DNA from 3 places in the Ruegeria sp. AL11 genome. Region 3 is predicted to be linked to each of the others. Evidence: riboswitches for the same ligand, from Rfam matches in the RefSeq annotation. Region 3 holds a riboswitch; each other region holds the start of a gene.
What was found. Region 3 has a riboswitch for cobalamin ahead of ACR0IP_RS07735 (DUF1636 family protein). Riboswitches for the same ligand answer to the same signal wherever they lie in the genome.
Positions count from the first base shown of each region.

Region 1 (10,054 bases), on a different contig from region 3:
TGTTTGTTCCGCCAGCTAAATCGCCAGTCCTGGCTGATTCAAGTTTAGAATGCGTGAACGCTTTGTGAAGATTTTCGACATAAAAAAAGCCGCTGCACAAGGCAGCGGCTTTGGGTTTTTTCACAAACGTGATGGCAATCAGTTGCCGATGGTTTGCAGATAGGCAATCAGGTCAGCGCGTTCTTGAGGCTTTTTCAGGCCGGCAAAGCTCATGGATGTACCCGAGATATATGCGTTGGGTCTTTCAACGAAGGCATCAAGCGCTTCGGGGGTCCAGTTGCCACCATGCGCCTGCATCGCCGCCGAATAGCCGGTGAAGCCTTTGGCCGACGCAACGGGCCGGTCTACAATGCCGTATAGGTAGGGTCCGGTGCCGTTCGCACCGTCTTCCAACTTGTGGCACGCAGTACATTTGCGGAAAACTCTGGCGCCCTTTTCAGGGTCCGCGGCGGCCAGCAGGTCTTCAAAGACCACCTCTTCGCCATCGGCGCTTTCACCCGAGCTTTCGGTCTCGATGATGTAGGCAGCCTGTGCATCCCCATGGCCCCCATGCGAATGGTACAGGATGTCACCACCCCATTTGGCAAGAAGCAGCACAAGGAACGTGCCAAACAGGCCCGCAGCGGCCTTGGTAACTGTCATCGTGTCGAACATTGATCGCTAGTCCATTTCAGCTGTCTGAAAAGGTGTCTAAGGCTTCCCCTTGCGAGAGGCAAGGTATAGACACCGCGACGAAACGCCCAATTTTGTAACTTGTTGCACGGGACCGACCAAATGACCAAACGCATTGCCTTTCAAGGCGAACCCGGCGCCTACAGCCACGAGGCCTGCCGCAACGCGCGCCCGGAAATGGAGGCGCTGCCCTGCCGTACTTTCGAGGATGTGATCGAATCAGTTCGGTCCGGCGCGGCTGATCTGGCGATGTTGCCGGTCGAAAACACGACCTACGGGCGGGTGGCCGATATCCACCGGCTGTTGCCGCATAGTGGTCTGCAAATCATTGATGAGGCCTTCGTGCGTGTCCACATCAACCTGCTGGCCGTGCCCGGTGCGACGCTGGACGACATCACCGAGGCGCATTCCCATTTGGTGCTGCTGCCCCAATGCGCGGGCTTCCTGCGCCAGCACGGTATTCATGGGCGGGTCAGCCCCGACAACGCCCGCGCCGCGCGCGAGGTATCCGAGGCGGGTGAAATCCATTCCGCCGCTCTGGCTAGTGAACTGGCCGGAGAGATCTACGGCCTGAACGTCTTGGCCCGCCATATCGAGGATCATGGCGACAACACCACGCGTTTTCTGGTCATGTCACCCGAGGCCGACCTGTCGCGTCGGGGCGAGCACGGCATGATCACCAGCTTTGTCTTTCAGGTCCGCAACATTCCAGCGGCGCTCTATAAGGCGATGGGTGGGTTTGCGACTAACGGGATCAACATGACCAAGCTGGAAAGCTACATGGTCGATGGCTCGTTCACGGCGACCCAGTTCTATGCCGATATCGTCGGGCATCCGGAAGACCGGAACGTGCAACTGGCGATGGAAGAGCTTGAGCATTTCACCACCAATGTGGAAATACTTGGCGTCTACCCGGCGGCCCAGCCACGCGGCTAGGCCCGCGCTTCAGGTAAATGTGAGTTTAAGCGCCATGCCTGTGGCGCTGCTCCAGTTCTCGGGCGAATTCCGCAAGGCGCATTTGGAAGCGTTTGCGAAACCGTGCTTGGCCCAGCTTCATCGACTGAATTAGCAACCGCGCAGGTAGGGACTTGGCGCTGAGTGACAAATCCACACTTAAGCGGGTCCGACGCTGAGACAGGGCCATAAAGTCAACCACTGTAACCCCGGTCATGCCCTTGCCTGTCGCCTCGAATCGCATTTGCAAGGGGTGGTCGCAATCGGTCAGCAGTACGGACATCTGGCGGGGTTTGCCGCGCAACTTGAATTCGGTCTCCCACGCCATGCCTGCGGAGGGCGCAACCCCGCCGGTGGTACGGCGCACGTCAACGCCACGGCGCATCGCCATGCGTTCGAACCGATCAAAATCGGCAACCATGTCAAAAACCGAGTGGATGGGAGCCTCGATATCTTCGCGCGCTGAAAACTGCATGTGGGCCCTTGCTGCTCGTTCTTGCTTGCCAGTGTTTCGTTAGTCCAACGTATCTGCAAGCCAGTTCTGCAGCAGAAAATGCGCAATCGCCCCCTTGCGAGCGGGCAGCAGGCGCGGATGCTCCCCCGCGAAGGCCTGCATCATCTCGGACTTGCTGACCCACATTGCCTCTTCGATTTCAACCGGGTCGATCTGAATGTCCCGAGACAAAGCCTCACCGGCACAGCCGAACATCAACGACGCCGGAAACGGCCAGGGCTGGCTGGACAGATAGGACACTGCGCCGACGGGAACGCCCGCCTCTTCCATCACCTCGCGCCGCACCGCGGATTCCAGCGTTTCGCCCGGCTCGACGAACCCTGCAAGCAACGAGAACATGCCCTCGGGCCACCCCGGTGAGCGCCCCATCAGCACGCTGTCGCCGTGGGTGATCAACATGATCACAACCGGGTCGGTGCGTGGGAAGTGTTGGCCACCACAGGCCGAACAACTGCGCTGCCATCCGGCTTGCGATACGTCGCTTGGCGCACCGCAGCGGGCGCAGAAGCGATGCGTCTCGTGCCAGCCGATCACCGCCTTGGCTGTCGCCGCAAGCTCGGCATCGCGGGCGGACAGGCGCGTCATGATCCGGCGCAGCTCGCCAAACACGTGACCCTCGGGCAGATCGGGATGCTGTTGCTCGGACGGGTCGATGAAATTGCCCAAGCTCGACAGATCCAGCCCCTCGGCCTGCCATTCAGAGATATCTGCGGCAAACATCGCCGCCCCGTCACCAGAGCAGCCAAGCAAGATCGGAGCCTCAACCACTCCACCGGGGCCATTGGCGACCAGAGGATGCGCCATGTTGACCAGACCCAACCGATCCAGAGCCTCGCCCTGCACCAGCACTTTTCCACGCCACAGCAACAAGCAGCGGGCGTTTGGATCTTGGGCCGCCTCAGCCAGCTTGTCCGCATCCCCCCGCAGATGGGCCGCACGATCAAGGCCCGAGCTGCCGAATGTCACGTTTTCTGCGTTTTTCATTGGGGTCCCCTCGGCCTTTTGCGCCTAGGGCTGCCATGTCCGCGCAGGTGTTGCAATGTCAATTCACTACTGCGGCATATCGACAGGTGCCACCGAAACACCGCATGACCGCCTCGGATTTTTCACTTATTTGTCCTCTTGGTAAATTTTCTTAGCTCTCATAGCGCAAAAGTAGACAATCAAACGTGACCGCAATCTCCCCGCGCATGAAAGACGCGCAGGACGCAGGAATGCATATCCGCATTCTGGCAACCACAGATCTGCATATGACCCTGACCGGGTTCGACTACTATGCGGACAAACCAGACCCGACCATCGGGCTGACTCGTACGGCGTCGGCGATCCGAAACGCCCGTCAACAGGTCGAGGACGGTTTGACTCTTTTGTTCGACAATGGCGACGCGCTGCAAGGAACACCGATTGGGGACTGGGCGGTGGAAAACGATGGCCCGCACCCGATGATGCAGGCCTTCAAGGCGCTGGAATATGACGCGATCGGCTTGGGCAATCATGATTTCGGGTTCGGGCTGGATGTACTTGAGCGCGTAATAACCCAAGCCCCTTGCCCGGTGATTTGCAGCAATCTGAACCATGTGAACGACCGGCAGCCTTGGCTGCGCAGTGTCGTTCTGACCCGGTCCGTTGCGCAGGAAGAAACGATCCGAATCGGCGTATTTTCAGTGCTTCCGCCTCAAACCACGATGTGGGAGGCGCATCACCTAAAAGACACGTTCATTGCCGAGGATATCTTGACCGCCGCCCGACGAACGGCTGAGGCGTTGCGCGCGCAAGGCTGTGATCTGGTCATCGCGCTGGCCCATTCGGGGTTGGAGCAATCGACGACTCAGCCGGGGCTTGAGAATGCGGTGATTCCCCTCGCCGAGATTGAGGGCATTGACGCGATTGTTGCCGGTCACACGCACCTGACACTGCCGGGCGCGGGGCATCTCGGGCTTGACGGCGTTGATGCCGAAAATGCTCTGGTCCACGGCACACCTGTGGTCATGGCCGGGTCTGCCGGATCTTTTTTGGGGGTGATGGACCTGCGCCTGACCAAGTCGCCCGAGGGGCGCTGGCAGATCACTGATCGCCACTGTGACCTAGTTGAAACAGCCGATGAGGTCGAAGACAAAGACCTGAACGAGATGTTCAAGCCCGCTCATCTGGCCACGCGCAAGATGATGGCCGAACCTGTCAGCCATACCAAGCAGAGCCTGCACAGCTATTTCAGTTTCTGCGCGCCAGATCGAGGGCTGGCCCTGGTGGCTGCGGCGCAAGCTGCGGGTTTGCGCCCGTTTCTGCACGGCAACGCCTTCGCTGGAGTTCCACTTCTGTCAGCAGTGTCTCCTTACAAATTCGGCGGCCGGGCTGGACCCCGAAACTACACGGACGTGCCTGTGGGTGAGATTTGCCTGCGTCACGTCGCTGACCTGCATGTCTTTCCCAACGAGTTGCGGGCCGTCGATATCACTGGCGCGCAACTGCGGGATTGGCTTGAGATGTCGGCGGGTGTTTTCAACCAGATCCACCCAGACGCCGAAACCGAGATAACCGATTCCCGCCGGGCGGGGCATAACTTTGACGTCGTGTTTGGCGTGACCTATCAGATCGACCTGTCCAGCCCGGCGCGGTTCGATAGCAACGGCGCCTTGACCGATCCAACCGCCCAGCGCGTACGCGACCTGTGCTTTGGCGGGCAAATAGTCCGCGACGACCAGAGCTTTGTGGTCGCCCTCAACAACTATCGCGCCAGCGGTGGTGGGCATTTCCCTTTCGTCACAAAAGCCCGGGCCATTCCTCTGCCGTCCAGGGATATCAAAGAGATACTGCGGGACTACCTGTCAGATCGACTGCTCGCAGACCCTCTGGATCAGGCTCCTTACCCATTCTCCTTAGCCCCGCTTTATGGAACGCACACGATCCTAAGAACCGGCAGCGGAGCATTGAAGTATTTGCCCGAGCTAAACGAGTACTCCCCGGAATTGCTGGGGCCTGATACCGATGGCTTTGAAAGGATACGACTGACTTTGTGACGGGTTGTCATTTTCACATCGTTTCCCTATACCAGGCCCTGAGAGGTTGGCGCGGGCGAGCGCCTCGCCAACCTGGTCAGGTCCGGAAGGAAGCAGCCACAACGAGCCCCGCTTGGGTCGATGTCCAACCTCTCACTTTATAGAAACCATCAGCCGCAGGAGGGCTTCGTGATTGTAGTAAACACCCTTCGGGCAGATCGGTTCTAAACCCAACTCTCCGATTGCCTGAACACATCACCAACGGATGCGCGTCTGCCATCAGATGGGATTGCTATATCTGAACACAGGCAAACCAATGTCTTTTACTCTTTCGGACCTGGGATGGTCCTCTCACTTTGCTGCACAGCACACGGCGCACGCGCAGCTCACGCCTTTTCGTATCACCGCCGTTCACCGGGACCGTCTGGTCGGGATGAACGAGGCTGGTGAAGCATCTCTGTTTGCCCCTGGTCACTCTACCGGCGACTTTGCTGTCGGAGATTGGGTGCTGGCCGATGACAAGAATCGCGTTCAGCATCTGCTTGACCGGCGCAGCCTGTTGCAACGCCGTGCTGCCGGAACCGGGGCCGAGGCGCAGTTGATCGCAGCCAATGTTGACGTGCTGTTCATCGTCAGCTCGTGCAATGCGGATTTCAATGTGCCCCGGCTCGAACGGTATCTGGCACTGGCGCATCAGGCGGGCTGCTATCCTGTCGTGGTCCTGACCAAAGCAGATAGCTGCTCGGACCCAGCAGCCTACGCCAAACAGGCCGAAGCGCTGGCACCGTTTTTGACAGTCCTGACGGTCAACGCGCATGACGCGTTAGACCTGCAGCAGGTTCTGGCATGGTGTCCGACAGGTCAGACAGCGGCTTTGGTCGGGTCATCCGGGGTTGGCAAAACAACGCTCGCCAACGGAATGACCGGGCAGGATCAGGCAACAGCCGCAATCCGAGAGGATGACGCCCGCGGCCGTCACACCACGACGTCTCGTGCCTTGCGTCCGATGCAAAACGGCGGTTGGCTGGTCGACACTCCCGGCATGCGCGCCTTGCGCCTGCTGGATGCGCAGGACGGGGTGGACGAGGTGTTCTCGGACATTCTGGAGCTGGCCCAAGCCTGCCGGTTCTCGGATTGCCAGCATGAGGCCGAGCCCGGTTGCGCCGTGCAGGCCGCGATTGAGGTCGGCACGCTGGATGCAGATCGGCTGGACCGCTGGCGCAAGCTGCGGCGCGAGGATCAGCGCAACTCCGAGACCGTGGCCGAGGCGCGGGCACGCGACAAGGCTTTCGGCAAGATGGTCCGATCCGCGATGCACGGAAAATCCGCGCGGCGCGGCGATTGAAACACGGGCTGAAACAGGGGCGCCGGTCCACCGGCGCCCCCCATCAAGCGATCAATCGAGGCCAGAGCGCCGCATTGCGGCGGGCAAACACACCGATATGGCCGATTTCCGGAACGTCAAACTCTTCTGGTGACAGCAGGTTACGGCGCGCCTTTGGCCCGTAAAGTTCAGCCAACCGCCAAACGGCAGCTTCTGGGACCATCTCGTCATCCGTGAAGGCGAACAGGTCGACGGGAGTGTCCGCATCTTGCCATGTGGCATGCGGCAGGGTGTCTCCCATCTCGGGCAGGTAGCTGTGCGGCGCGGTGCACCACTTGCGCCACTGCCAATAGACCGCAGGCGGCAGGTCCGACCCGAACCCCAGAGCCTTGCCGGGCAAGTAGCCCAAACCGCGCACGACCAGAGGCACGTGCCCGTACCAGAATAACCCTGCCAAAGCGCGGTACGGCCAAGGATGATCGCGTAGTGTCACAAGGCCGGAACAGACGCAGATCATGCGATCAATCTTGTCGATATCCGGCTGTACCGGTCCCAACATCCCTCCAAGCGAATGGCCAATCGACCAATGCTGCGCCAGCGGGAACCGTCGGCGCATCTCGGCCCGCGCGGCGGGCATGTCCTGCAACGCCCAATCGGCCATCGAAATCTTCGACCAACGCTGTGGGCCCGATTTCGAATGCCCGAATTCCCGGTAGTCGTAGATCAGACAGGCGATATCACGATCCGAGGCCAACCATTGTGCGAAATGCTTGTAGTAGTCTCGCGGAACCCCTGTCGCGCTGTTGACCACCACTACGGTTTCGGGCTGCGCCACGGGCCGGTAGATCCGCCCGGACAGGGCACCATCCCCCACCGGGATCTGAACATCTTCGATCAGCACTGTTTGGTTTGCATCCAACATGGGCATCCTCGGTGGAAAACTGAACTGATGAGTTCACATTGCAACTTGACCCCAGACAGCCCATGCAAGTCAACTGCGATCCCGCTTGACCACGCGTCCACTTTGCGGATCGTCTTTCCGCAGCGCAGAAAGTTCAACTTGACTCAGAATGGTTATGAACGCTAGCGATGGTTCGATGGTTCCCGGCTTTCACAAGAAGTCGGGATGAAAAGGGAACACGGTGCGGTTTTCCCCGGCTTGCTCGGGACGAACCAAATCCGCGACTGCCCCCGCAACTGTAAGCGGTGAGCGATGTCGAAGAGCCACTGGCCGAAAGGCCGGGAAGGTCGGCAAAGCGATGACCCGCAAGTCAGGAGACCTGCCATCGTCAACATAACCCAAACTCGGGCGGGGTGTCCGGGCAGGCCGTGACAGACCCTATCTGCCCCACCTGATCCCAGCCCCTGTCCACCGCGCGGAGGGCGCAGGATGATCTGGAAGACGAAGACACATAGGTTCTCAGCAACCATCTGCCAACATACCGGCAAGACATGCCCTGCACTTGCACGGCTGGCGCGTTCGATGGTTGACGCGCTGGACCAAGCCGGTCCGGCGACCACATCGGATTTCGAAATAGAAGGCAGCAGCGACCTGACCCATTGCACGGACGGCTGCCACGCCCGGTTTCGGGCCAGCCAGTCTCAGGTGCGGGTCTATTGCGGAGCGGACCCTGATGTCGACAGTGAGGTCCTCGATCTCTATGCCGATTTGATGTTCGGTACCGACACGAGCAGCCTGCCTGCCGCAGCCATGACTTCCCTGCCCTGCGCCATGCTCGAGGCATCAGTGATTGCGCCACGCAAACCGGCCCCGGCGGAACTGCAACTGTCGGCTTAAGAATCCGCCAAAGCTCGGGCGGGCAAGGTGGCCCAGTGCTTCTGTGCATCGGTTTCGACTGCGCAGGGGCGCAGCTTGCGCAACCGGTCCAGTGCTTGGGTTGGAGCCTCGCCGCATTCGATCATCAACCTAAGCACCACCATGCCGGAGCGACCGCATCCGCCCTGACAATGGACAAGCACGCGCCCTCCGCCAGACAAAGCCTGACGCGCCGCGGCACTGACATCGGGCCATTGCGCATCAACCTCTGACGGTGGCACGCCGAAATCCTGAATCGGCAGATGCACCCAGCGGCTGGCGCGACCCTGAACGTCGCGGCCAAAATCGCGGGCTCCGAACTGGACCAGCTCGGCCTCGGTTGTCATCGAAAGCACGAGCCCCGGCCTCCAATCTCCAATCGTTTCAAGGTCGCCTGCATAGTCGCCGCCCTTTCCCGGCATCGACGTTAGGGCAAGTGTGCCCCCGCCCACTTGCAAAGCATGAATGACCAAATTCGTCATGACAGCATCCCCCCGGAAGCGTTGATCCTGACTCTAGGCTTGATTCACAATCTGAAGAGTGTACCCCTGACGCGCCAGTTTCCAAAACAAAATCGTTCTTCAACTCATGTGGACGCGGGCGGCGCGGGCCTCTACGCTGCGGTGACGTTCCGAATCCGCCAGAGCAGACATGACCGACTCAGACAGCCCCGCCTATCAGGTTCTCGCCCGAAAATACCGCCCGGAAACCTTTGCCGATCTGGTGGGTCAGGATGCGATGGTCCGCACGCTCAAAAACGCGTTCGAGGCGGATCGCATCGCGCAAGCCTTTGTCATGACAGGCATTCGCGGAACCGGTAAAACCACGACCGCACGGATCATTGCGAAAGGCATGAACTGCATCGGACCGGACGGAACTGGCGGACCCACGACCGAGCCTTGCGGCCAATGTGAGCACTGCGTCGCCATCATGGAAGGTCGTCATGTCGACGTCATGGAGATGGACGCCGCCAGCCGCACCGGCGTGAATGATATTCGCGAGATTATCGACAGTGTTCGCTACCGCGCAGCCTCGGCCCGCTACAAGATCTACATCATCGATGAAGTCCACATGCTGTCGACCAGCGCCTTCAACGCGCTGCTCAAGACGCTTGAAGAACCTCCCGCGCACGTGAAGTTCATCTTCGCCACAACTGAGATTCGCAAGGTTCCCGTCACGGTTCTGTCGCGCTGCCAACGCTTCGACCTACGTAGGATCGAGCCCGAGGATATGATCGGCCTGCTGCGCAAGATCGCCTCAGCTGAGAGCGCAGAGATTGCCGAGGATGCGCTGGCGCTGATCACCCGTGCTGCCGAGGGATCTGCTCGCGACGCGACCTCATTGCTGGATCAGGCGATCTCGCACGGGGCCGGAGAGACGACGGCAGATCAAGTACGCGCGATGCTGGGCCTGGCGGATCGTGGCCGGGTTCTGGATCTCATGGACATGATCCTGCGGGGCGATGCAGCTGGGGCGCTGACCGAGCTTGGTGGCCAATACGCCGAAGGGGCTGATCCACTGGCCGTGCTGCGTGATCTGGCCGAAATCACTCATTGGGTCTCTGTTGTAAAGATCACTCCGGACGCAGCCGAAGACCCTACAGTTTCCCCGGATGAACGCGCCCGGGGCCAGCAGATGGCTGAGGCCCTCCCCATGCGGGTACTGACTCGGATGTGGCAGATGCTGTTGAAAGCGCTTGAGGAAGTTTCAGCCGCCCCCAACGCCATGATGGCTGCCGAAATGGCTGTGATCCGCCTGACTCACGTGGCCGACTTACC
Region 1 covers NZ_JBQFXO010000017.1:736-10,789, reverse strand. Annotated here, with positions in the region: gene ACR0IP_RS21880 (c-type cytochrome) at 139-654, opposite strand; gene ACR0IP_RS21875 (prephenate dehydratase) at 775-1,608, shown strand; gene ACR0IP_RS21870 (SRPBCC family protein) at 1,634-2,101, opposite strand; gene nudC (NAD(+) diphosphatase) at 2,141-3,124, opposite strand; gene ACR0IP_RS21860 (bifunctional 2',3'-cyclic-nucleotide 2'-phosphodiesterase/3'-nucleotidase) at 3,310-5,157, shown strand; RNA gene ffs (signal recognition particle sRNA small type) at 5,197-5,295, shown strand; gene rsgA (ribosome small subunit-dependent GTPase A) at 5,453-6,481, shown strand; gene ACR0IP_RS21845 (alpha/beta hydrolase family protein) at 6,525-7,382, opposite strand; cobalamin riboswitch at 7,543-7,762, shown strand; gene ACR0IP_RS21840 (hypothetical protein) at 7,851-8,258, shown strand; gene ACR0IP_RS21835 (phosphatase domain-containing protein) at 8,255-8,758, opposite strand; gene ACR0IP_RS21830 (DNA polymerase III subunit gamma/tau) at 8,928-10,054, shown strand, end outside.
Region 1: it holds a riboswitch for cobalamin, as region 3 does, so the genes downstream of both, ACR0IP_RS21840 (hypothetical protein) here and ACR0IP_RS07735 (DUF1636 family protein) in region 3, are expected to answer to the same signal.

Region 2 (10,054 bases), on a different contig from region 3:
TTCTCCAACGCGACGTAAATGGCGACGCCGACGATCCAATAGAGGTTCATCACGCCGCCCACGAACAGCAGCAGCATCAAGGCCCAGCAGCAGCCCAGACAATAGGCTCCGTGCAGCGCGCCGGTGCGGATTGCGCCATAGGCGTAGGGTCTGTTGTGATCGGCCAGAAAACGCGCCGGGCTACGGCAATGGCGCAGACAGGCGGTTTTGAGGCTGGACAGTTGGTACAGCCCCGCTGCGATCATCACGCACCCGGCCGCCGTCCGGGAGCGGATGGTCATCATTGGGCCATCGGACAGCCCAACACCTTCCAGCAGCCATTGTGCTCCGGTCGCGAGCACACTGAACAAGGCCCAGGCCACCAGATAGCCGGCCAGAAAAAACAGGCTCAGCCGCGCCGTATTGGCCTTGTCCGGCCCGACCCGTTTTAACGCCATGAACAGCAGAACAGTGGGGGCGGCGCTGGGGGTCATCATCGCGATCATCATCACCCACCACATCAGGAAGATCAGCACAGCATAAGGGGCCGTCCAATGCACCTCGGTCGCCATCTGCATGGGATTGCCAATCGGGCGGGCCATCCGGGTCATGTCCACGGCGGTCATGTTCATGCCAGCCCCGGCAATCGTATACCACGATGCCGCCAGAACGATCAGCGCGACACAGACGAGAACAACTCCACGGTCATGCCGAAGCACCCGATCGACCAAATGGCTCGGTGGTGGGGATTCAGTCATTGAACACCCGGTCTAAGCGCCCAGAACCCCATGTCCTGAGATGTTGAGATGCGCCAGATGCGCATGGGTCGCATCAAAGGCCAGGCTGATCGCCGCACCCGTGGTTTGGGCCGAGCCCGAGGCCGCCTCGGCGGTGCGATATTCGAACCCGTTGGGAAGATGGAACGCCGCACGATGCGGGTCTCCGGTCACGATATTAGGGATCGGGCTGACTTTCACGTCGAACACACCGGTCACTTTAGCATAGCCGGTCCGGTCCTCGCGGCTCCAGTCCAGTTCGATCGGAACGTATAGAGTTTCGTGTTTCTTGGGTGCCATCGCGCTGAAGACGTACCACATGGTCGCCATTTCATCGGTGTCTTCGCCGGACATGATCGCCTGCAACGCAGCGCGCTGATCGGCAGAGGCGCTTTCATCGATGATCAACTGCATCTGGCCATTGCCCTCATGGATCGGGCCGGGCCAGTGATACACGCCTGCTGCCCGCACACCGGTAAGATCCGTGTCGCCATAGTGGCCGGATTCAATATCGAAGACTACTACAGCTTCGCAATTGCCATGGGTGGGTAGAACACTGAACTGGCAAGGGCAGCCGAAGTTGCAGTTACAATTGGCCAGCTCTTCGGCCTGCAGTTTCCATTCTGTCATGATTAACCCCCAAACACGCTTAAACGTAATCTGCCGTTTTAGGGTCGAGCCTGATCTGGATGCCTCGAAGGCCGGGCTTGGCGCCGGCTTTTGGGTCTTCCGAATTGCGCGACCATATCACGAAAGCGTGATTGCGCCAAATCCGGTGCAAGCGTGCAACTCAGCTTTTGTGCAACTCACTTGCGGAATCCGGTTGACTCGGGCGCGCGACGGGGTAAAAGCGCACGCTCATAGGAATTCAACCGGAAGGCCCTGCCTTTTCGGACGCAGGAGATAACCATGGCGAAGCCGACGACAATCAAGATCCGCCTGAACTCGACCGCGGGCACGGGCCACTTCTACGTGACCAAGAAAAACGCGCGTACGATGACCGAGAAAATGACCATTCGTAAATACGACCCGGTCGTTCGGAAACATGTCGAGTACAAGGAAGGCAAGATTAAGTAATCTGCCGTTCCAATTGGACATTTTGAAAAGGGCTCTGAGTTGTCAGAGCCCTTTTTCTTTCGGACGCGTACGCTGGTGCGGCCATGCGAAGGGAACAGGTCCGTTGCAGGGACGCATCAGCGCCAGGCCCCTTCGCACCTGCCGCGGCTTGCTTTTTACATCTCGCTACCGCTACGGTTTAGCAAATCGCCACAAAATGTTGACCGCCATGAAAAAAATCTTGCTACCGACAATCGCCGTTTTGACCCTCGCGGCTTGTGAAGACCCCTTCAATCGCCAAGGTGTCGGGTTCACCGGGATTGATGGTGAACCGCGCACGGTGTCCGATGTTCCGGGAGCCGTCGCCTTCTTACCGCCAGCGACCAATGTCCCGGCCGAGCTTGCGGAATTGCCGACTGTCTCAGTCCTATCCGACAAGGTCGGGATCGATAAGATTGCCGGTGTGGCGATCGAAAACGGCGGTCAGTCGCCTGCAAACGCGGTGGAACTATCGGGAAGCAGTCAGAACCTGTATCTGAGCACGGTGAATGTGAACGGCACCCTATTCGGTGTCGTTCGGACTCGCTCCAACAGCACTCGGGTCGATAACTCTGTGGGGGCGGCGTTTGGTAGAGAAACCGAACGCTTTACCGGTTGCCTGCCTGCAGGAGATGTCTACAGCAAGGGCTCATCCGATCGTAGCTCGGGCTTTGCGGTTCCGCTGAACTGCAGCTGATCCAGTCGAAGATCAGTTGACGTGAAAAAGGGCGGGGATTTACTCGCCCTGTTAATTTGGGCCGATGCTGTTCTTCTAAGCCAAGGCAGAGTTAGCCATCCTCAAGGAAACGGGCGAGGTCGGGCCGGCGGAAGGTCGGGCCTTTCAGCACCTTGCCATCTTCGCGAAGAACCGGTTTCCCATCGGCGCCCAGCTTGGACATGTTCGAGGCGTGGACTTCCTCCATCGCAGCTTGTTTGACACTGAGTAGGCCGAATTCCAGAAAGGTGCCGTCCAGCACGTATTGGATGTCACACAGGGCATCTAGCACCTCGACCAGATTGCCATCCTCCACCGCTGCGCGCAGCTCCGCAACTTCCTCTTCTAGGATCGCCAACCGCATCTGTGCGCGCGTCTCGGGGATTGCGGGTGCGTCCACGACCGGCACGTCAAAGGCTTCGTGCCAGTCCCGAACGATGGTCAGAGTGTCCTTTGCCATCAGAAATCCCAATCTTCGTCCTCGGTCGCTACCGCCTTGCCGATGACATAGGAGGAGCCGGAGCCCGAGAAGAAGTCGTGGTTCTCACTGTCTGGGCTGAGCGCCGCCAGAATCGCCGGGTTGACCTCGGAGACTTCGGGCGGGAACAGGGCCTCGAACCCGAGGTTCTGCAACGCTTTGTTGGCGTTGTAGTGGAGGAAGACCTTCACATCCTCGGTCAGGCCGAGTTCGTCATAGAGTTCCTCGGTGTATTGGTTCTCGATCCCGTAAAGCTCGAACATCAAGCCAAAGGCATAATCCTTCAACTCCTGCTGTTCCGCCTCAGAGAGCTTCTCGTAGCCGCGCTGGAATTTGTAGCCGATGTAATAGCCATGCACGGCCTCATCTCGGATGATCAGGCGGATCAGGTCGGCGGTGTTGGTCAGCTTGGCCCGGCTGGACCAATACATCGGCAAGTAGAAGCCGGAATAGAACAGGAAACTTTCCAGAAACACCGACGCGATCTTGCGTTTCAGCGGGTCATTGCCGGGAGCGTATGTTTTCAGGATCGCCTCGGCCTTGGCCTGCAGATGGGGGTTCTCTTCGGACCAGCGGAACGCCTCATCGATCTCCTTGGTCGAACAGAGCGTTGAGAAGATCGAAGAATAGCTGCGCGCATGCACCGCCTCCATAAAGGCGATGTTGGTCAACACGGCCTCTTCATGCGGAGTGACGGCATCGGGCATAAGAGCAGGGGCACCAACCGTGTTCTGGATCGTGTCCAGCAGGGTCAGGCCAGTGAAGACGCGGATGGTCAGTTGCTTTTCGTGGTCCGTCAGTGTCGCCCAGCTTTGGATGTCGTTGGACAGCGGCACCTTCTCTGGCAGCCAGAAATTGACTGTCAGTCGGTTCCAGACTTCAAGGTCCTTGTCATCCTCCAGCCGGTTCCAGTTGATGGCGCGGGGGATCTTGGTTTGGATCATGTCTTTCATATCGTTTCCCCTTACAGCGAGCAGGATACGCAGCCCTGCACCTCGGTCCCTTCAAGGGCCTCCTGGCGCAGACGCACGTAGTAGATAGTTTTGATGCCTTTCTTCCACGCGTAGATCTGCGCGCGGTTGATATCGCGGGTCGTGGCCTCGGCAGGGAAGAACAGGGTCAGCGACAGTCCCTGATCCACATGTTCGGTGGCCGCTGCGTAGGTGTCGATCAGCGCCTCTGGGCCGATCTCATAGGCGTCGCGGTAGTATTCGAGGTTTTCATTGCTCATGAAAGCCGCCGGATAATAGACGCGGCCGATCTTGCCCTCTTTGCGGATTTCGATCTTCGAGACGATGGGGTGGATCGAAGAGGTCGAGTTGTTGATATAGCTGATCGACCCGGTGGGCGGCACCGCCTGAAGGTTGCGGTTATAGAGGCCGTGTTTCATCACATCGGCCTTCAACGCTGCCCAGTCGTCGCTTGTGGGCAGGGTCATGCCGTCGAACAGAGCCTTCACCCGATCGCTTTCGGGAAGCCAGTCACGGGTGGTGTATTTGTCGAAGAATGTGCCCGAGGCGTAGTCGGAGGTCTCGAACCCCTTAAACGACGCCTTGCGTTCCTGCGCCAGTTCGCAGGAGGTGCGGATCGCGTGATAGGCTATGGCCGCGAAATACACGGACGTGAACTCGACCCCCTCTGGCGAGCCATAGTGGATATGTTCGCGTGCCAGAAACCCGTGCAGGTTCATCTGTCCCAGTCCGATTGCGTGGCTTTCATCATTGCCCCGACGTACCGACGGCACCGAGTCAATCGCCGACATCTCGGACACCGCTGTCAGCGCGCGGATCGCAGCGCCGACAGTGCGGCCCAGATCACCGCCATCCATCGTCTTGGCAATATTCAGCGAGCCGAGGTTGCAGGAGATATCCGTGCCCAGATGGGAATAGCTGAGGTCATCGTTGAACTCGGAAGCTTCATTGACCTGCAAAATCTCGGAGCACAGGTTCGACATGTTGATCCGGCCCGCAATGGGGTTCATCCGGTTCACCGTGTCTTCGAACATCACGTAGGGATAGCCGGATTCGAACTGAATCTCTGCGATGGTCTGGAAGAATTCACGCGCGTTGACTTTGGATTTACGGATGCGCTTGTCATCGACCATCTCGTGATATTTCTCGGTCACCGAGATTTCCGAGAACGGCACGCCGTAGACCTTTTCCACGTCATGGGGCGAGAACAGGTACATATCGGCGTTCTTTTTCGCCAACTCGAAAGTGATATCAGGGATCACCACACCGAGGCTCAGCGTTTTGATCCGGATCTTCTCATCCGCGTTTTCGCGCTTGGTGTCGAGGAAGCGCATGATGTCCGGGTGGTGCGCGTTCAGATACACCGCACCCGCGCCTTGCCGCGCACCCAGCTGGTTGGCGTAGGAAAAGCTGTCCTCCAGCAGTTTCATCACCGGGATCACGCCGGAGGATTGGTTCTCAATGCCCTTAATCGGCGCGCCATGCTCGCGGATGTTGGTCAGCAGCAGCGCTACGCCTCCACCACGTTTGGACAGTTGCAGGGCCGAGTTGATGCCGCGCCCGATGCTCTCCATATTGTCCTCAAGCCGAAGCAGGAAGCACGAGATCAACTCCCCGCGTGAGGCTTTCCCGGCGTTCAGGAAGGTGGGTGTGGCGGGCTGGAAGCGGCCGTCGAGGATTTCTTCCATGAAGGACAGGGCCAGTGCCTCATCGCCGCGCGCCAGCGCCAGCGCGGTCATGACGACGCGGTCCTCATATCGTTCCAGGAACCGCTGCCCGTCACGGGTTTTCAGCGTATATGAGGTGTAATATTTGAACGCGCCCAGAAAGGTCGGGAACCGGAACTTCTTGGCATAGGCCGCGTCCCAGATTTTGCGCATGAAGTTCTTGGAATACTGGTCCAGAACGGCCTCTTCATAGTAGCCCTCGTACACCAGATACCCCAGCTTTTCATCCAGCGAGTGGAAGAACACGGTGTTCTGATTCACATGCTGCAGGAAATACTGCCGCGCGGCCATACGGTCGGCATCGAACCGGATCTTCCCCTCACCATCGTAGAGGTTCAGCATCGCGTTCAACGCGTGATAGTCCTGCTCGTTTACGCTGCTGTCGAGCATAGGTTTCTCCCTAGTTTTTCCAGCCCGGCGCGGACGCGGGCGATGTCGGTCTCTGTTCCGGCCAGCTCGAATGTGTAGAGCAGCGGTACGTTGCATTTCTGGGCGATGATGCGACCGGCCAAAGCGTAGGTCGCACCGAAATTGCGGTTGCCTGTGCCGATCACCCCAACGATCCCGGCACGTCTGTCCGGGTCGTTCAGGAACCGGATCACCTGTTTCGGAACCGCCCCGCGCCCGTCGCCATCGGCATAGGTGGGGCTGATCAGTACATAGGGGTGTCCGGGGTCAGGCAGCGGGTCCATTCCATTCGGAATGCGGAAAGAGGTCAGGCCCAGCCGCGAGACAAAGCGGTGGGTGTTTCCGGATTTCGATGAGAAATAGACCAGCGCCGGGATCGGCGCGGCCATGGGTCAGGCCAGTTGGGCGATCATGTCCGGGCGGAAACCCGACCAGTGATCACTGCCCGCCACAACGACAGGGGCCTGACGATAACCCAGCTCGGTCACATGGGTCATGGCGCTGTCATCTTGGGTCAGGTCGATGACGTCATAGGTGATGCCTTTTGCATCCAGCGCTCGGGTGGTGGCGGTGCATTGTACGCATGCGGGTTTAGAATATACGGTAATGCTCATGTCGTCCTCTGTCCTTTTAATGAATGCCGAGGACGCTGCGGGCAAAATGAACCCTGAACACGCCCCCGAACCCTCCGTTCGCGGTTCTCTTTCTTTGCTTGCGGCAGGTCTCCTGGCTCGCGGATTGATGTTTTGACTGGCCTTCCCAAAAGCACGCTTTCAGTGGCGTATTCAGCCGAACTATCCGCTTACAGTTGCGGGGGCAGCGCCGGTTTTTCACCGGTTTCCCTCTTAGCTTTCAACAGGAATCGAAAGAACCGAAGCAACACCATATTGGGGTTGGTGGTGGCGTGTTGTCAATATATGGTGTGGCGAAGAAAATAAATTTCTTCGCTTGCACAACCAGCCACGTGCGCTAAGGCGGTCTACTTTTTCCGCTTGGGCATCGCGTTGCCACCCTTCATCGCAGCCGCACGTGCGCGGTTTTTCTTGCTGCTTGGCTTGCCTTTGGGCGGAGGCGGGCCTTTCGGACGGCGCGCAGGTTTCTTGTGCTGATCGCCCGAGGGGGCCTCATCCCGTTTGGGCCGCGTTTCGGCCTTGGGTTTCTCGGCCGGTTTCCGGCGTGGTTTTGCGGGCTGTGGCTCAGCCACGCGGGCCGGGCGTTCGTGGCGCTTCTTGCCTTTGATGTCGCGCTTGGGACCTTTGCGGCCACCACCGGCAAGGGCAGGCGGCGCGTCCAGTTGCACCAGGGTCTTGGTGCCTTCGACCGTCATCTCGGGGCCGATGGCTTTCAGGAAGCCTTCAACGCTGCTTTCGCGAATCTCGATGTAGCTTTCGGTGTCAGCAATGCGGATCGCGCCGATATCGTCTTTGGTAATCTTGCCCGCCTTGCACAACATGGGCAGCAAATAGCGAGGCGAGGCGTTTTCGTTGTGTCCCTCCGACAACGAAAACCACACGCTTGGGCCGAAGGGAACGTTCGGCTTTGGCGCGGTATCTTGTGCGTCGCTCAGCTCTTCGGGGGCGGAGTGCTTGCGCCCGTATTGACGCAGATAGGCCGCCGCCAGTTGCTGCGGTGAAAAGCGCGAGACCAGATCATCGACCAGAGCACTTTCGCCCTCGGTCACATCTACGGTCCAGTCGTCCGAGTTGAACATCCGCTGCATGTCCTGCGCCTGAACCTGATCGGCTGAGGGCGCAGACCCCCAATCGGCGGTCAGCTTGGCGAATTTCAGCAGGCGCTGCGCCTTTTTGAACGATGCGGGCGGCACGATCAGCGCGCTGACGCCTTTTCGCCCGGCGCGTCCGGTTCGGCCCGAGCGGTGCAACAGCGTTTCATGGCTGTTCGGCAGTTCCGCGTGGATCACCAGATCAAGGTTCGGCAGGTCGATGCCGCGTGCGGCCACATCGGTCGCCACACAGACGCGGGCGCGTCCGTCGCGCATGGCTTGTAGCGCGTTCGAACGTTCGCTTTGCGTCAGCTCTCCGGACAGGGCCACGACCGAGAATCCACGATTCGACAGCCGCGCCGTCAGGCGGCTGACCATGGCGCGGGTGTTGCAGAAGATGATGGCATTGGGGGCCTCATAGAAACGCAGCACGTTGATGATTGCGTTCTCACAATCGCGCGGGGCCACATTCATCGCGCGGTATTCGATATCGGCATGTTGCGTGCGCTCGCTGACGGTGCTGACACGCTCGGCATCGCGCTGATAGCGGGCGGCGAGGGAGGCGATGGCGCGGGGAACCGTGGCGGAAAAGAGCAGTGTCTGACGCTCAGACGGGGTCTGTTCCAGAATGAACTCAAGATCTTCGCGGAAGCCCAGGTCGAGCATTTCGTCGGCTTCATCCAAAACCACTGCGCGGACAGCGGTCAGGTCAATCGACTCGCGCATGATATGGTCGCGGAGACGGCCCGGCGTTGCGACCACGATATGCGCACCGCGAGCCAACGCTCGCCGCTCGTCTCGCATATCCATGCCGCCAACACAGGACGCAATTAACGCGTCTGCATCCGCATAGAGCCACGCCAGTTCGCGTTTGACCTGCATCGCCAATTCGCGCGTCGGCGCGATGACCAGCGCCAAAGGCGCGCCCGCCGCATCGAATACATCCGCGTCGCCCAAAACGGTCGGGGCGATGGCGAGGCCGAAGCCAATGGTTTTCCCCGACCCGGTCTGTGCCGAAACCAACATGTCTCGGCCTTCCAAGCCGGGCGCGGATACGGCGGTTTGGACAGGGGTCAGCGTGTCATACCCTTTGCGATCAAGGGCGTCTTGAAGTGTCTGTTTCATGGCTCGGCTCTTTGGGATGCTGCGGTCACCCTCAGAGCGTCTAATACGCGGATGATCGTCGAAGGGCTCTCCTTACCGAGTGAGGCGCCGGATGTATAGAGCGGAAAGCGGGCTGCACGATCAAACACAGCATGAACGCTTGATGAAGGTTCCTTCAGGAAAGTTGTAACCCGCCGCACTCTTCCCAATCTGTTGAACACAGCCAGAGATGGCACCGATTTCAGGGAGAAAGAGACCATGACCAGATTTATGACTGCCGGAGCAGCCGCTCTGGCCACGAGCCTAGCCCTTGGTACTGCCGCTGCTGCCGAAACCACGCCTGATCTGCGCGGTGTTTGGACGGCCAGTCAGACTACAGTTTCGCCGTCGAATTCGGCTACCGGCGATGCTCCGCGATTTAACCAGTCGGAATGGGTGCTCGAAATTCAGGCTCAGAACGACAATGTGTTCTGGGGACCGAGTATGTGGCGTCGCAATGCCATGGATGACTGGACGATGTACGAGGCCACCGGTTCCATCAGCCAGGATGGCTCGGGAAAGATCGGGATCGTCGAAAGCTCGGCCGAGCCGGCGATTGGCGTAAACGCCTTGATCGACGCGCGCTACGAGGATGGGCGAATCTACGCGGATTTCCGTAGCCTACGCACTGGAACAACCTACAGCACCGTTCTGGAACGTCAGGTGAACTGAAGCGTTTCCGGCCCGGCCGGATTTTAGGGGGTACAGACTGTCGCCCGATTGTGACTGCGACAGAATAGTAGGTAAACCGTCCGGGTCGGAACGCTTCTCAATATCGGAAAACTCGTCTCCACAGGGAGGAGTCGGACCGGACGGTGATTTCGCCGAGCGCGACAGGATCCAGTATATGCTGGGTTTACACGCGGTGTTCCTCGACTCGGGGTATTCGGATCTCGCGATCCTTCAGCGCGAAGTCGCGCGCGGTGAAAAATTCGCCGTCCGGTCCAAGCCCCATTTCATAATGGCATCCTATCCGCAGTATGCCGCAGATTCTGCTGGGAGGATTTGCCCAGTCGATCTTTTGCGAAGATATCTGCTT
Region 2 covers NZ_JBQFXO010000011.1:34,433-44,486, reverse strand. Annotated here, with positions in the region: gene ACR0IP_RS17690 (DUF2182 domain-containing protein) at 1-737, opposite strand, end outside; gene ACR0IP_RS17685 (DUF1326 domain-containing protein) at 750-1,385, opposite strand; gene rpmG (50S ribosomal protein L33) at 1,665-1,832, shown strand; gene ACR0IP_RS17675 (hypothetical protein) at 2,041-2,547, shown strand; gene ACR0IP_RS17670 (pyrophosphohydrolase domain-containing protein) at 2,639-3,025, opposite strand; gene nrdF (class 1b ribonucleoside-diphosphate reductase subunit beta) at 3,025-3,996, opposite strand; gene nrdE (class 1b ribonucleoside-diphosphate reductase subunit alpha) at 4,008-6,131, opposite strand; gene nrdI (class Ib ribonucleoside-diphosphate reductase assembly flavoprotein NrdI) at 6,113-6,526, opposite strand; gene nrdH (glutaredoxin-like protein NrdH) at 6,542-6,763, opposite strand; cobalamin riboswitch at 6,849-7,040, opposite strand; gene ACR0IP_RS17645 (DEAD/DEAH box helicase) at 7,129-8,997, opposite strand; gene ACR0IP_RS17640 (hypothetical protein) at 9,235-9,687, shown strand.
Region 2: it holds a riboswitch for cobalamin, as region 3 does, so the genes downstream of both, nrdH (glutaredoxin-like protein NrdH) here and ACR0IP_RS07735 (DUF1636 family protein) in region 3, are expected to answer to the same signal.

Region 3 (10,054 bases):
ATGGTCACCAGGAAACACATCAGATGCTGCAGATCGCAGAGCCACCGACCGCAATTCTAGCCTCGTCGATGATCACAGCCATAGGCGTGCGCCGCGCCTTGGAAGAAGCCGGGCTGCAGATGGGGCGGGATATTTCGGTCATCGCCCATGACGATGATCTTTCCTACCTGAAAAATGGTCAGGATGTGCCGATCTTCACAGCAACGCGGTCCTCCGTTCGGGACGCTGGCGAAATGGCGGCCGAGATGCTGATCCAACGGATCAAGTCTCCGGGTGCGCCGGTAAATAAGAGGTTACTTGAGGCCGAGTTGGTCGTCGGGCGATCAACCGGGCCTGCGCCCAGTGGGGTTCGACAATGAAATATACACGCAACGACTTCCCCGACGATTTTCTATTCGGCGTCGCAACATCCGCCTACCAGATTGAAGGCCACGCACAGGGCGGTGCGGGTCGGACGCATTGGGACAGTTTCGCAGCCACGCCAGGCAATGTCGTCGGCGCGGAAAATGGCGCACTCGCTTGCGATCACCTGAATCGGTTCGAAGAAGATTTTGATCTGGTTCAGGATGCAGGATTTGACTGCTATCGCTTTTCGACCAGCTGGGCGCGTGTATTGCCCGAAGGTCGAGGGCAAGTAAACCAAGCCGGGCTCGACTACTACGACCGCCTGGCGGACGCGCTGCTTGAACGCGGCATCCGCCCCTGTGCGACGCTCTACCACTGGGAGTTGCCTTCGACGCTTGCCGATCTGGGGGGCTGGCGCAATCGGGATATCGCCGGATGGTTCGCCGATTTCACTCAGGTGATCATGGGCCGTATCGGAGACCGCATGTATTCGGTCGCGCCGATCAATGAGCCTTGGTGCGTCAGCTGGCTCAGCCATTTCGAAGGCCTTCACGCACCGGGTTTGCGCGATATTCGTGCGGCCGCACGTTCGATGCATCATGTCCTTCTGGCCCATGGCAGCGCCATTCAAACAATGCGTAGTTTGGGCATGTCCAATCTGGGTGCTGTCTTCAACCTCGAATGGGCGGAGCCCGCTGATGATAGTGCTGCTGCTCAACGCGCGGCAGCACTCTATGACGGGATCTACAACAGGTTCTTTTTGGGCGGAGTGTTTAAAAAAGCCTATCCCGACAACGTGCTGCAGGGATTGGAGCCTCATTTGCCCGAGGGTTGGCAAGATGATTTCGACACAATCGGGGCACCGGTCGATTGGTGCGGCTTGAACTACTACACCCGCAAGTTGATTACCTCGGCAGACAGCACCTGGCCAAGCCTGACCGAAGTGCCCGGCCATCTGTCCAAAACCCAGATGGGTTGGGAAATCGACCCCGACGCCCTGACCCGTTTCCTGAAAAGAACCGCAGAAGACTATACCGGTGATCTTCCGATCTATGTTACAGAGAACGGCATGGCGAGCGCCGAGCGCCAGCAGGACGATGAGCGCATCGCCTATCTGGACGATCACTTGACGGCGGTGCAACAGGCTTTGGCTGCGGATGTTCCCGTGAAGGGGTACTTCATCTGGTCTTTGCTGGATAACTACGAGTGGGCCTATGGCTATGAAAAACGGTTTGGATTGGTAGACGTGGATTTTGAGACGCTGGACCGCAGCCCCAAAGCCTCCTTCGCTGCCGTAAAGGCCGCACTTTCCGAGGGTGCCGCCGACCGGCAGGCCTATCGCCAGCCGTCCGGGTCTTTGCGCCCACATTGGACATTGGTGGCCGATATCGGCGGAACGAATACGCGGCTGGGCATTGTCTCTGATGGTAAGCTGACCGCATTGCACAAACACCCGACGGGCACCCTGCCCGATCTGCTGGACGCGTTGCATCATATACGCGATGAAATTGGCACCGCGCCACAAGCCGTGGTCGCGGCCGGGGCCGGACCGGTGCGCGACGGGCGCATCCAACTGACCAACGCGAATCTGGACCTGTCCGAGGAGGCGCTGGCCAAGGCGACAGGGGCCGCCAACACCTATGTGATCAATGACTTCACCGCAGCAGCGTGGTCCGTGGCCGAAGTGACAGAAGCTGAGGTATCAGTACTGCAAGGCTCTGCCACTCCGCCGATGGGTACGCGATTGGTCGTGGGGCCTGGAACCGGTTTGGGTGTCGGCGCGCTGCTCTATTCGGAAGGGCATTTCCACACCGTGTCAGGCGAAGGCGGCCATGTGGGCCTGTCCCCGCGCACGCGGGATGAGGTCGATATCTTCGAAGCCGCCCGCGATCTGGCACCCGAATGCTTTTTCGACAACAGCCTTGTGCTTGAGGCTGAGATGTTCCTCAGCGGAACCGGCTTGCCAATCCTGTATCAGGCCGCCGGCATGGCGGCCGGGCAAGCTCAGCCTCCGGTTCGCACCGCCCGAGATATTCTGCAGGACGCACGCGACGGCAAAGACCCGATCGCCGGTCGCACCGCAGATTTGTTCATCAGCCATCTGGGTGCTTTGATGGGTGACATGGCCGTCACCGTGATGCCTGCCGGTGGCGTGTTCCTTGTAGGCGGCGTCGCCGAGAAAAACCGCTGGATGTTTGGCGAAACCTTCCGTAACGCGTTCAATGCAGGCGGGCGCTTCAGCGAGTTGCGGCAGTCGATGAACCTTTATATCTCGGAACAGGCCGAATTTGGCATTGTTGGCGCTAACAACTTCTGTAAAAATGCGCTTCAGCGATAACTGAGCGTATTTTGGAAGAGGATGTGGGATGATCCTGTGTTGCGGAGAAGCCCTGATCGACATGATTGCCGAACCGACTTTGTCCGGGCGGGACGGTTTCGTTCCCCATTCCGGCGGAGCTATATTTAATACCTCTATCGCTTTGGGCCGGTTGGGCGCGCCCGTTGGGCTGCTGACTGGCCTGTCCTCGGACATGTTCGGGCATCAATTGGCCGATGACCTGCGGGCCAGCCACGTGGATACGACACATGTGATTGCCTCGGACAGACCAACCACGCTGGCGTTTGTTCAACTGAAGGACGGCCACGCGACTTACACGTTTGTCGATGAAAACACTGCGGGTCGGATGCTACGTGCAGAGGACATGCCGCGCCAACTCCCCGCGGTTTCAGCGCTGTACTTTGGTGGCATCAGCCTTGCCTGTGAGCCTTGCGCGGATGCCTATGCCGCGATGCTGGCGCAACATGGCACGAACTGTGCTGTGATGTTGGACCCCAATATCCGACCCGGTTTCATACAGGATCAGACCCGCTACCGCACGCGGTTGAACCAGATGATCGAACAGGCCGATATCGTCAAAGTCTCGGATGAGGATCTGGACTGGATCGTCCCCGGCCCGGAAAACCACGATCAGAAAGTCCCTTTGCTGCTTCAAGCAGGCCCCTCCGCGGTCATCGTCACCCGTGGGAGTGAGGGCGCCTCGGGCTATCTGGCCAACGGCGCGGTGGTCTCAGTCCCTGTCAAACCGGTGCAAGTTGTGGATACCGTTGGCGCGGGGGACACGTTCAATGCCGGGGTTTTGGCGTCGCTGGAACGGGCTGGCCAACTGACAAAGCCCGGCATGAAAGCAATGTCCCCGGATGCACTACGCGACGCTTTGACCTTGGGCGCAGAGGTGGCTGCCGTAACCGTCTCGCGCGCCGGAGCCAACCCGCCCTGGTCGCATGAATTATAGCCCTACGAAGAGTCTGAGATGAAACGATCCGAAATCAACCGTATCAAGACCGAAGCCCAGGCATTCATCAGTTCATTTGGTGCCGTTCTGCCGCCTTTCGCAGATTGGACACCTGAGCAGATGCTCAGCGCCCAGGCGGACAGCATCCGTGCCCATGGGCTAGGTTGGGATATCACCGACTACGGTCAAGGCAAGTTTGATGAGCTTGGGTTGTTCCTGTTCACCCTGCGCAACGGCAACGTGAGCGATCTGAGCCGGGGGCGCGGTATGCTCTATGCCGAAAAGCTGCTGATCTCTCGCGACAAACAGCTGTCGCCGATGCATCGCCATATCGTCAAAGCCGAGGACATCATCAACCGAGGGGGCGGCGATCTGGTTATGGAAATCTATGCCTCGGACCCTGATGGCGGTATCGACCGCGATACCCCGGTCACCGTTCCCAGCGATGCCTGCCCTGTTACCATACAGCCCGGAGAGCATCTGCGCCTGAAGCCAGGTCAGAGCGTGACCTTGATGCCCGGCATCTGGCATGCCTTCTGGGCGGAACGTGGGGATTGCTTGATTGGCGAAGTTTCAACCGTAAATGACGACCGGACGGACAACGTATTCGAAGACCCGATCCCCCGCTTTTCAACAATCGAAGAAGACACAGCCCCGGATTTCCTGTTGGTTGCCGACTACTGACTTCATTTGGAATTTCGCGCTTGCATTTTCTGACTAATTTAGTCAGTTAACGGCCGACCCAGTCAGATTCCTTGGAATCATCGCCCGGTCCCATTTTTGCGACCGAAAGATAACCTGACATGCGAAAATCCCTCGCAGATCTGTTGGCCATGGACGCCGTTGCCAGCCGCTATAGCTGCGCATTGAAACCGAAACAGAGTCAGGCGATTGAGGCTGATCTCAGCTTTTCCGTCCGCGCTGCATCACCGTGTCCTGAAACGCCGGTTGACCCAAACATCCTTCCGCAAAACGTCCACCCTTTGGTCGTGAAAGCCCCCAAAACCCAATAGGGAACGCGCATGAAACACTCGGCATCTAACCACACACTGCCCTTCACCGAATTTGACGGATTCGAACGCGGTTTGCTGCCTGTCATGCGGCACTTCATCCTAAGCTTAACACAGCCGAAAACGCAGGCGTGGCAACATGCCTTTTCGGTAGCGACCGAGCGTTGGGGGCGCGATCAGGGGCTGGTTCTGGCGCATCTGGTCTTCAAGATCATCAAGGCCACGCTGCACATCCGGCCTAGTGGATTAGCCTTCAACGACCCGCTTTGTGTTGAAACACGGCAAGAACTTACATCTGACGAACGTGCGCTGCTCCGGATGCTGCATCACATGCGCCGCGACGAAACTCCGGCGGCGCGCGATGCCTTGAACGAATTGACCGGAGGCTACACGGACGCCCATCTGATACAGGCTGGTTTGACCCTGGCCAGCCAGTTCCCGACCGATGGCGTCGGACCGGGCCAAAGCGCGCGCAGGCCGACCCTGCGCGTGGTCCGTTAGCGCGATTCCGGCGCTTGACAATAGGAGCGTGAGCAGACTAGCTGCTCTGGATGGTTCCCGACGGCCTGTGCCTGAGGGATGAAAATGGGAATACGGTGCGGCCCGAGGGCCAATGCCGTGACTGCCCCCGCAACTGTAAGCGGAGAGCGACGCCACAAAACCACTGGCCCCTAAGGTCGGGAAGGTTGGCCAAGCAACGACCCGCAAGTCAGGAGACCTGCCATCACAGTTTAACCAACCCGGGGCGGGGTGTCCCGGAAGGAGGCTCGATGGCACATCCGCGTGCTAATGCAATTCATGGCTTTTGCCTTCACTTGGTTTTTGTTCAAGTTGGCGACCCGTGCCATGGCTGACCATTTCGTCCTGATATGCGGCACCTGCAATGGGCCGATACCCGCGCATGCGGCGAAGGAAACGCTGGATAGCCAGCTGCCCGAGGGGTTCTCTACACGCCTGATCGACTGCATGGCCGGTTGCAACCGCCCGATGACGGTCGGACTGCAGGCCAAAGGCAAGGCGCAATACCTGTTTGGCGATATTCAATCCCCTGCCGATCTGAGCGCTTTGGCGGAGTTCGCCCATCAATTCCGGGACAGCGAGGATGGCTGGACCAGCGCCTCGACCCGTCCTTTGGCGCTCTATACCAAAACCCTGTCGCGCATGCCCTGCCTGCCACCGGAGGACATGGCATGAGCTTTCTGGTCGCTGAAAATCTGGAATACTACGCCCTGAACGGCGACGTGCTGCTGCGCGACACCTCGTTTACCCTTGAGGAAGGCGCGATCCTGGCCGTCGCTGGCCCGAACGGGGCAGGCAAAACGACGCTGCTCAACCTCTTGTGCGGTGTCGCAAAGCTGGCTTTAGGCGATGTGCGTATTCAGGGGCAAAGCCTGCGGAAACTGTCGTCGCTGGAGCGGGCCAGACGAATTGCCGTTGTCGGCCAGCAGGAAATGCCCGACGGGCGGCTGCAACTGCGCGATTATGTGGCGCTGGGACAAATCCCAATCAGGGCCGACAAATCTGCCGAGGCACTGCAAACGGACCTGCAGCGCGTGCTCGACACCACTGAACTGTCTCATCTGGCGGGCAAACAGATGGCAAAACTGTCGGGCGGTGAGCGTCAGCGCGCCCATATCGCGCGGGCGTTGGCGCAGAACCCCTCGCTGCTGTTTTTGGACGAACCGACCAACCACCTAGACCCGGATGCCAAAGGGCACATGCTGTCTCTGGTCGCCGAGTTGGGTGTGACGGTTGTGATGATCGTCCACGATCTGGTCATGATCCCCGAATTCGCCAGCCACGTCGCCCTGATGAAGAACGCTCAGCTGACGGCCTTCGGCCCGGTCGCCGAGGTACTGACGCCAGACCGCGTGCGCGAGACTTTTGGTGTTGACTATTTGTGTTTCCAGCATGAAGGGCGCGTGATCCCCGCGCTGGACATCCGAAAACGAAAGCTTTCATCTTAACAGGAGAGATTGATGAAACTGAAACTCTTGTCCGCTGCGGTCCTAGGCGCGCTGGCGGGCGGCGCTGCCGCGCAAGAGATCACCGTCGACAATTGCGGTGAACCTCTGGTGTTCGACACCAAGCCCGAGCGGATCGTGGTTCATGACATGAACATGACCGACATGGCCTTTGCGCTGGGTCTTCAGGACAGCATCGTTGGTCTGACCGGCATCACCGGCTGGTACAAGACCAGCCCCGATTTCGACGCGCAGCGCGGTGACATTCCCGAACTCGCTCCGAAATACCCGACGGTTGAAAACCTCGTCGCGGTTGAACCCGACATGTTCTTTGCCGGGTGGTATTACGGCATGAAACCCGGCGGCGACGTCACCCCCGACACGCTGGAGCCCTTTGGCATCAAGACCATGGTGCTGACCGAAAGCTGCATCCACCTGAACAAAGACCGCCCCGAAGCCAGCATGGATCTTCTGTTTGACGACGTTCTGCGTCTCGGCACAGTCATGCAGGTCGAAGACAAAGCGAACGCGCTGGTCTCGGGCTGGAAAGACCAACTGGCCACGATCGAGGCCAAAACCGCCGATCTGGAAAAACCCCGTGTCTTCCTGCTGGATGGTCCGGCCGATGCGCCGTTTACCGCAGGCAAATACGCGATTCCCGACGCGATGATCGCAGCAGCGGGCGGCGTCAACGTTACCCACGACATGGACACCAGCTGGGGCCGCACCTCGTGGGAGGCCGTCGCCGCCTCGAACCCCGAATTCCTTGTCCTGCTGGACTATCAAACCGGCAACGGCGCGGCGGATACTTTCAAGTTCCTGCAGGAGCATCCGGTGATGTCGCAGACCGATGCAGTCAAAAACGAGCGCTGGATCGGACTGCGCTATGAAGAGCTGACACCGGGACCGGCAAACATCGAAGCGATCGAGAAGATGGCAACGGCGATGCACCGGGGAAATAGCTGAGATGACGAAAACGGGCCAGGCGGTCCTACTGGGGGCGGTCATTCTGACCGCCCTTTTGCTGCTGTCGACGATCTACGGAACTACCCCGATCCCCTTGGCCGAGGTTTTCACCGCGATTGGACTGGGTACTGGTGCGACTGAGGGCGACATGTCCCCTCTGCACCGGATCGTCTTTGACCTGCGCCTGCCCCGCGCGTTGTTTGCGGCAGTGATTGGGGCCGGGCTGGGTGTTGTCGGGGTCGTTTTACAAACGACAACGCGCAATGACTTGGCTGACCCGTTTCTGTTTGGCCTTTCGTCCGGGGCCGCTGCGGGTGCCGTCTTGGTCATCACTGTAACAGGCGATGTTCTTGGCATCTGGACCCTCCCACTTGCGGCCTTTTGCGGAGGCCTGATCGCGTCCGGCATTGTTCTGGCCCTGGTTCAAAGCCTGCGCACCAGTGCGCCAGAGAAACTGATCCTTGCAGGCCTGGCTGTATCGTTCCTGTTTTCTGCCATCACCAACTATCTGATTTTCGCAGGCGACAGCCGCGCCGCGCATTCCGTCATTTTCTGGATGCTGGGCGGCCTTGGTCTGGCCCGGTGGGAGACCTTCCCCCTTGTCGTGCTAGGGCTGACCCTGATCCTGGGCTATTCCCTCTATCGCAGCCGCTGGCTCGACGCGCTTCTGACGGGGGATTTTACGGCCTCAACACTGGGTATTCCAGTGCAAGGCCTGCGGTTTCGGATGTTTCTGGTCGCCGCCTTGGCCACGGCCAGCTTTGTGTCGGTGGCAGGCGTGATCGGCTTTGTCGGCCTGATGGTTCCGCATATCGCCCGAGGCATTGCCGGAACGCTCCACCGCAATCTCTTGATCACATCCGCCGTCGTCGGAGCCATCCTGCTGACGCTTTCAGACATTCTGTCTCGGCTGCTTCTGGCCCCGCAAGAGTTGCCGGTGGGGATCGTTACAACCTCGATCGGGTCGCTATTCGTGTTCCTCTACCTGTTCAAATCCTCACGATCTGACTAGCACGGCCGTCATCCCAAGTTTTGCCGACGCTCAAGCCAGCTTCCCAACTCTTTTTCCGCCGAAAAGATGCTCTCACGGTTCAGTATCTGAGAGGTCATGGCCTTGGAAACCGCACGCACGCGTTTGTTGATCGCGATATCGTTGCCATCCACCGGCAGATCGCCCACATCCAGCTTTTCATAGATCGACAGCAGTCGGTTCTGCACCGTCCTCAGGGCCAGCTTGCGACGCAGCGCGATGGTCTTGTCGGGCAAACCAAGGGCGAGATCGGACAGGATTGCCAGCTCAACCTCCGTCAGCGCCTCGCCTGAGCGGCTCTGCTCCCGCTGGATCTGGTGGATTTCCCGGTCCACCATGATCTGCGCCTCGATCAGAACGGCGCGCAAGGCCAGATGCATTCGTGAGGGGCTGGCCGTTTTCAAAACATAGCCATAGGCGGCCTCTTTCGGAACGATCCGCGCAATGCCGCGCAGATAGGCCTCATCCGAGTAGTTGGACCAGAACAGAATGCGGGTCGCGGGGCGTTCCGACCAAATGGTCCGCGCGGCCTCGATCCCGTTGCGCTCTTTCATGCGCAGGTCCATGACGATGGCCTCGACACCGTTCTGCCGGGCCTGCTCTTCCCCTTCCCGGCCGTTCGAGGCGAGGCTCAGGTCGGTCACCTCAGGCAAGGCATCCTGAACCAGCTCCCGCAGGTAGTTCGCGTGCATTGCATCGTCTTCGACCAGCAGAACCTTCATGCCAACACCTCGGTTTTGGGGCATTCGGAGGCCGGAAGACAGACCGCAATCTCGGTCCCGCCATTGTAGCGAATATCAAACTGCGCCGCGATCAGCCGGGCGCGGGTTCGCATATGCGTCAACCCGCCTGAAGCCTGCCGGATTTCAATAGCTCCCCTGCTACGCCCATTGTCCCGCACGCGAAGGTGCAGCCCGTCCACGCATTCAATCTCGACCTCAATACGACTGGCCGAGGCGTGTCGGACTGCGTTGTTGATGGCCTCTTGTGCGATACGGAACAAGGCGATGCGTTTGGTTTGTGGCAGCCGGTCGACCATCCCGCCGGACAGGTCACGAACGTCAATCTCGACCCCTTCATCCGGGTCAATAGCTCGTTCAAGATGGGTTCGCACGGCGTGCTGAAAGCCGAACAGCTCCAGCAAAGACGGAATCGAGGTATCGATTATCTCGCGCAATCCCTGAATGCAGTTCCTCATACTGCTGCGCAGCCCGTCCAGATCCAGAGGCGTTTCGCACCGTTCCAAATCCCGACTGATCCGCGTCATATCGGCCAGAGTCTGATCGTGCAGATCCATCCCTATCCGTTGGCGTTCCAGCTCTAGCGCGTCTGTCAGGCTGAGGGCCCCAAGCCGCAGCCCCTCTTCTCGCGCCTGTACCTCGGTCCGCATGATCGCCTCACGCCGAGCCTGTTCGTTCGCACGCAGAGCATAGAAATACGGAGCCA
Region 3 covers NZ_JBQFXO010000004.1:38,717-48,770, forward strand. Annotated here, with positions in the region: gene ACR0IP_RS07700 (substrate-binding domain-containing protein) at 1-359, shown strand, start outside; partial or broken gene ACR0IP_RS07705 (GH1 family beta-glucosidase) at 356-1,657, shown strand; gene ACR0IP_RS07710 (glucokinase) at 1,724-2,683, shown strand; gene ACR0IP_RS07715 (carbohydrate kinase family protein) at 2,712-3,638, shown strand; gene ACR0IP_RS07720 (D-lyxose/D-mannose family sugar isomerase) at 3,657-4,322, shown strand; gene ACR0IP_RS07725 (hypothetical protein) at 4,442-4,651, shown strand; gene ACR0IP_RS07730 (hypothetical protein) at 4,661-5,149, shown strand; cobalamin riboswitch at 5,184-5,388, shown strand; gene ACR0IP_RS07735 (DUF1636 family protein) at 5,495-5,842, shown strand; gene ACR0IP_RS07740 (ABC transporter ATP-binding protein) at 5,839-6,615, shown strand; gene ACR0IP_RS07745 (ABC transporter substrate-binding protein) at 6,628-7,578, shown strand; gene ACR0IP_RS07750 (iron ABC transporter permease) at 7,580-8,590, shown strand; gene ACR0IP_RS07755 (response regulator transcription factor) at 8,599-9,330, opposite strand; gene ACR0IP_RS07760 (ATP-binding protein) at 9,327-10,054, opposite strand, start outside.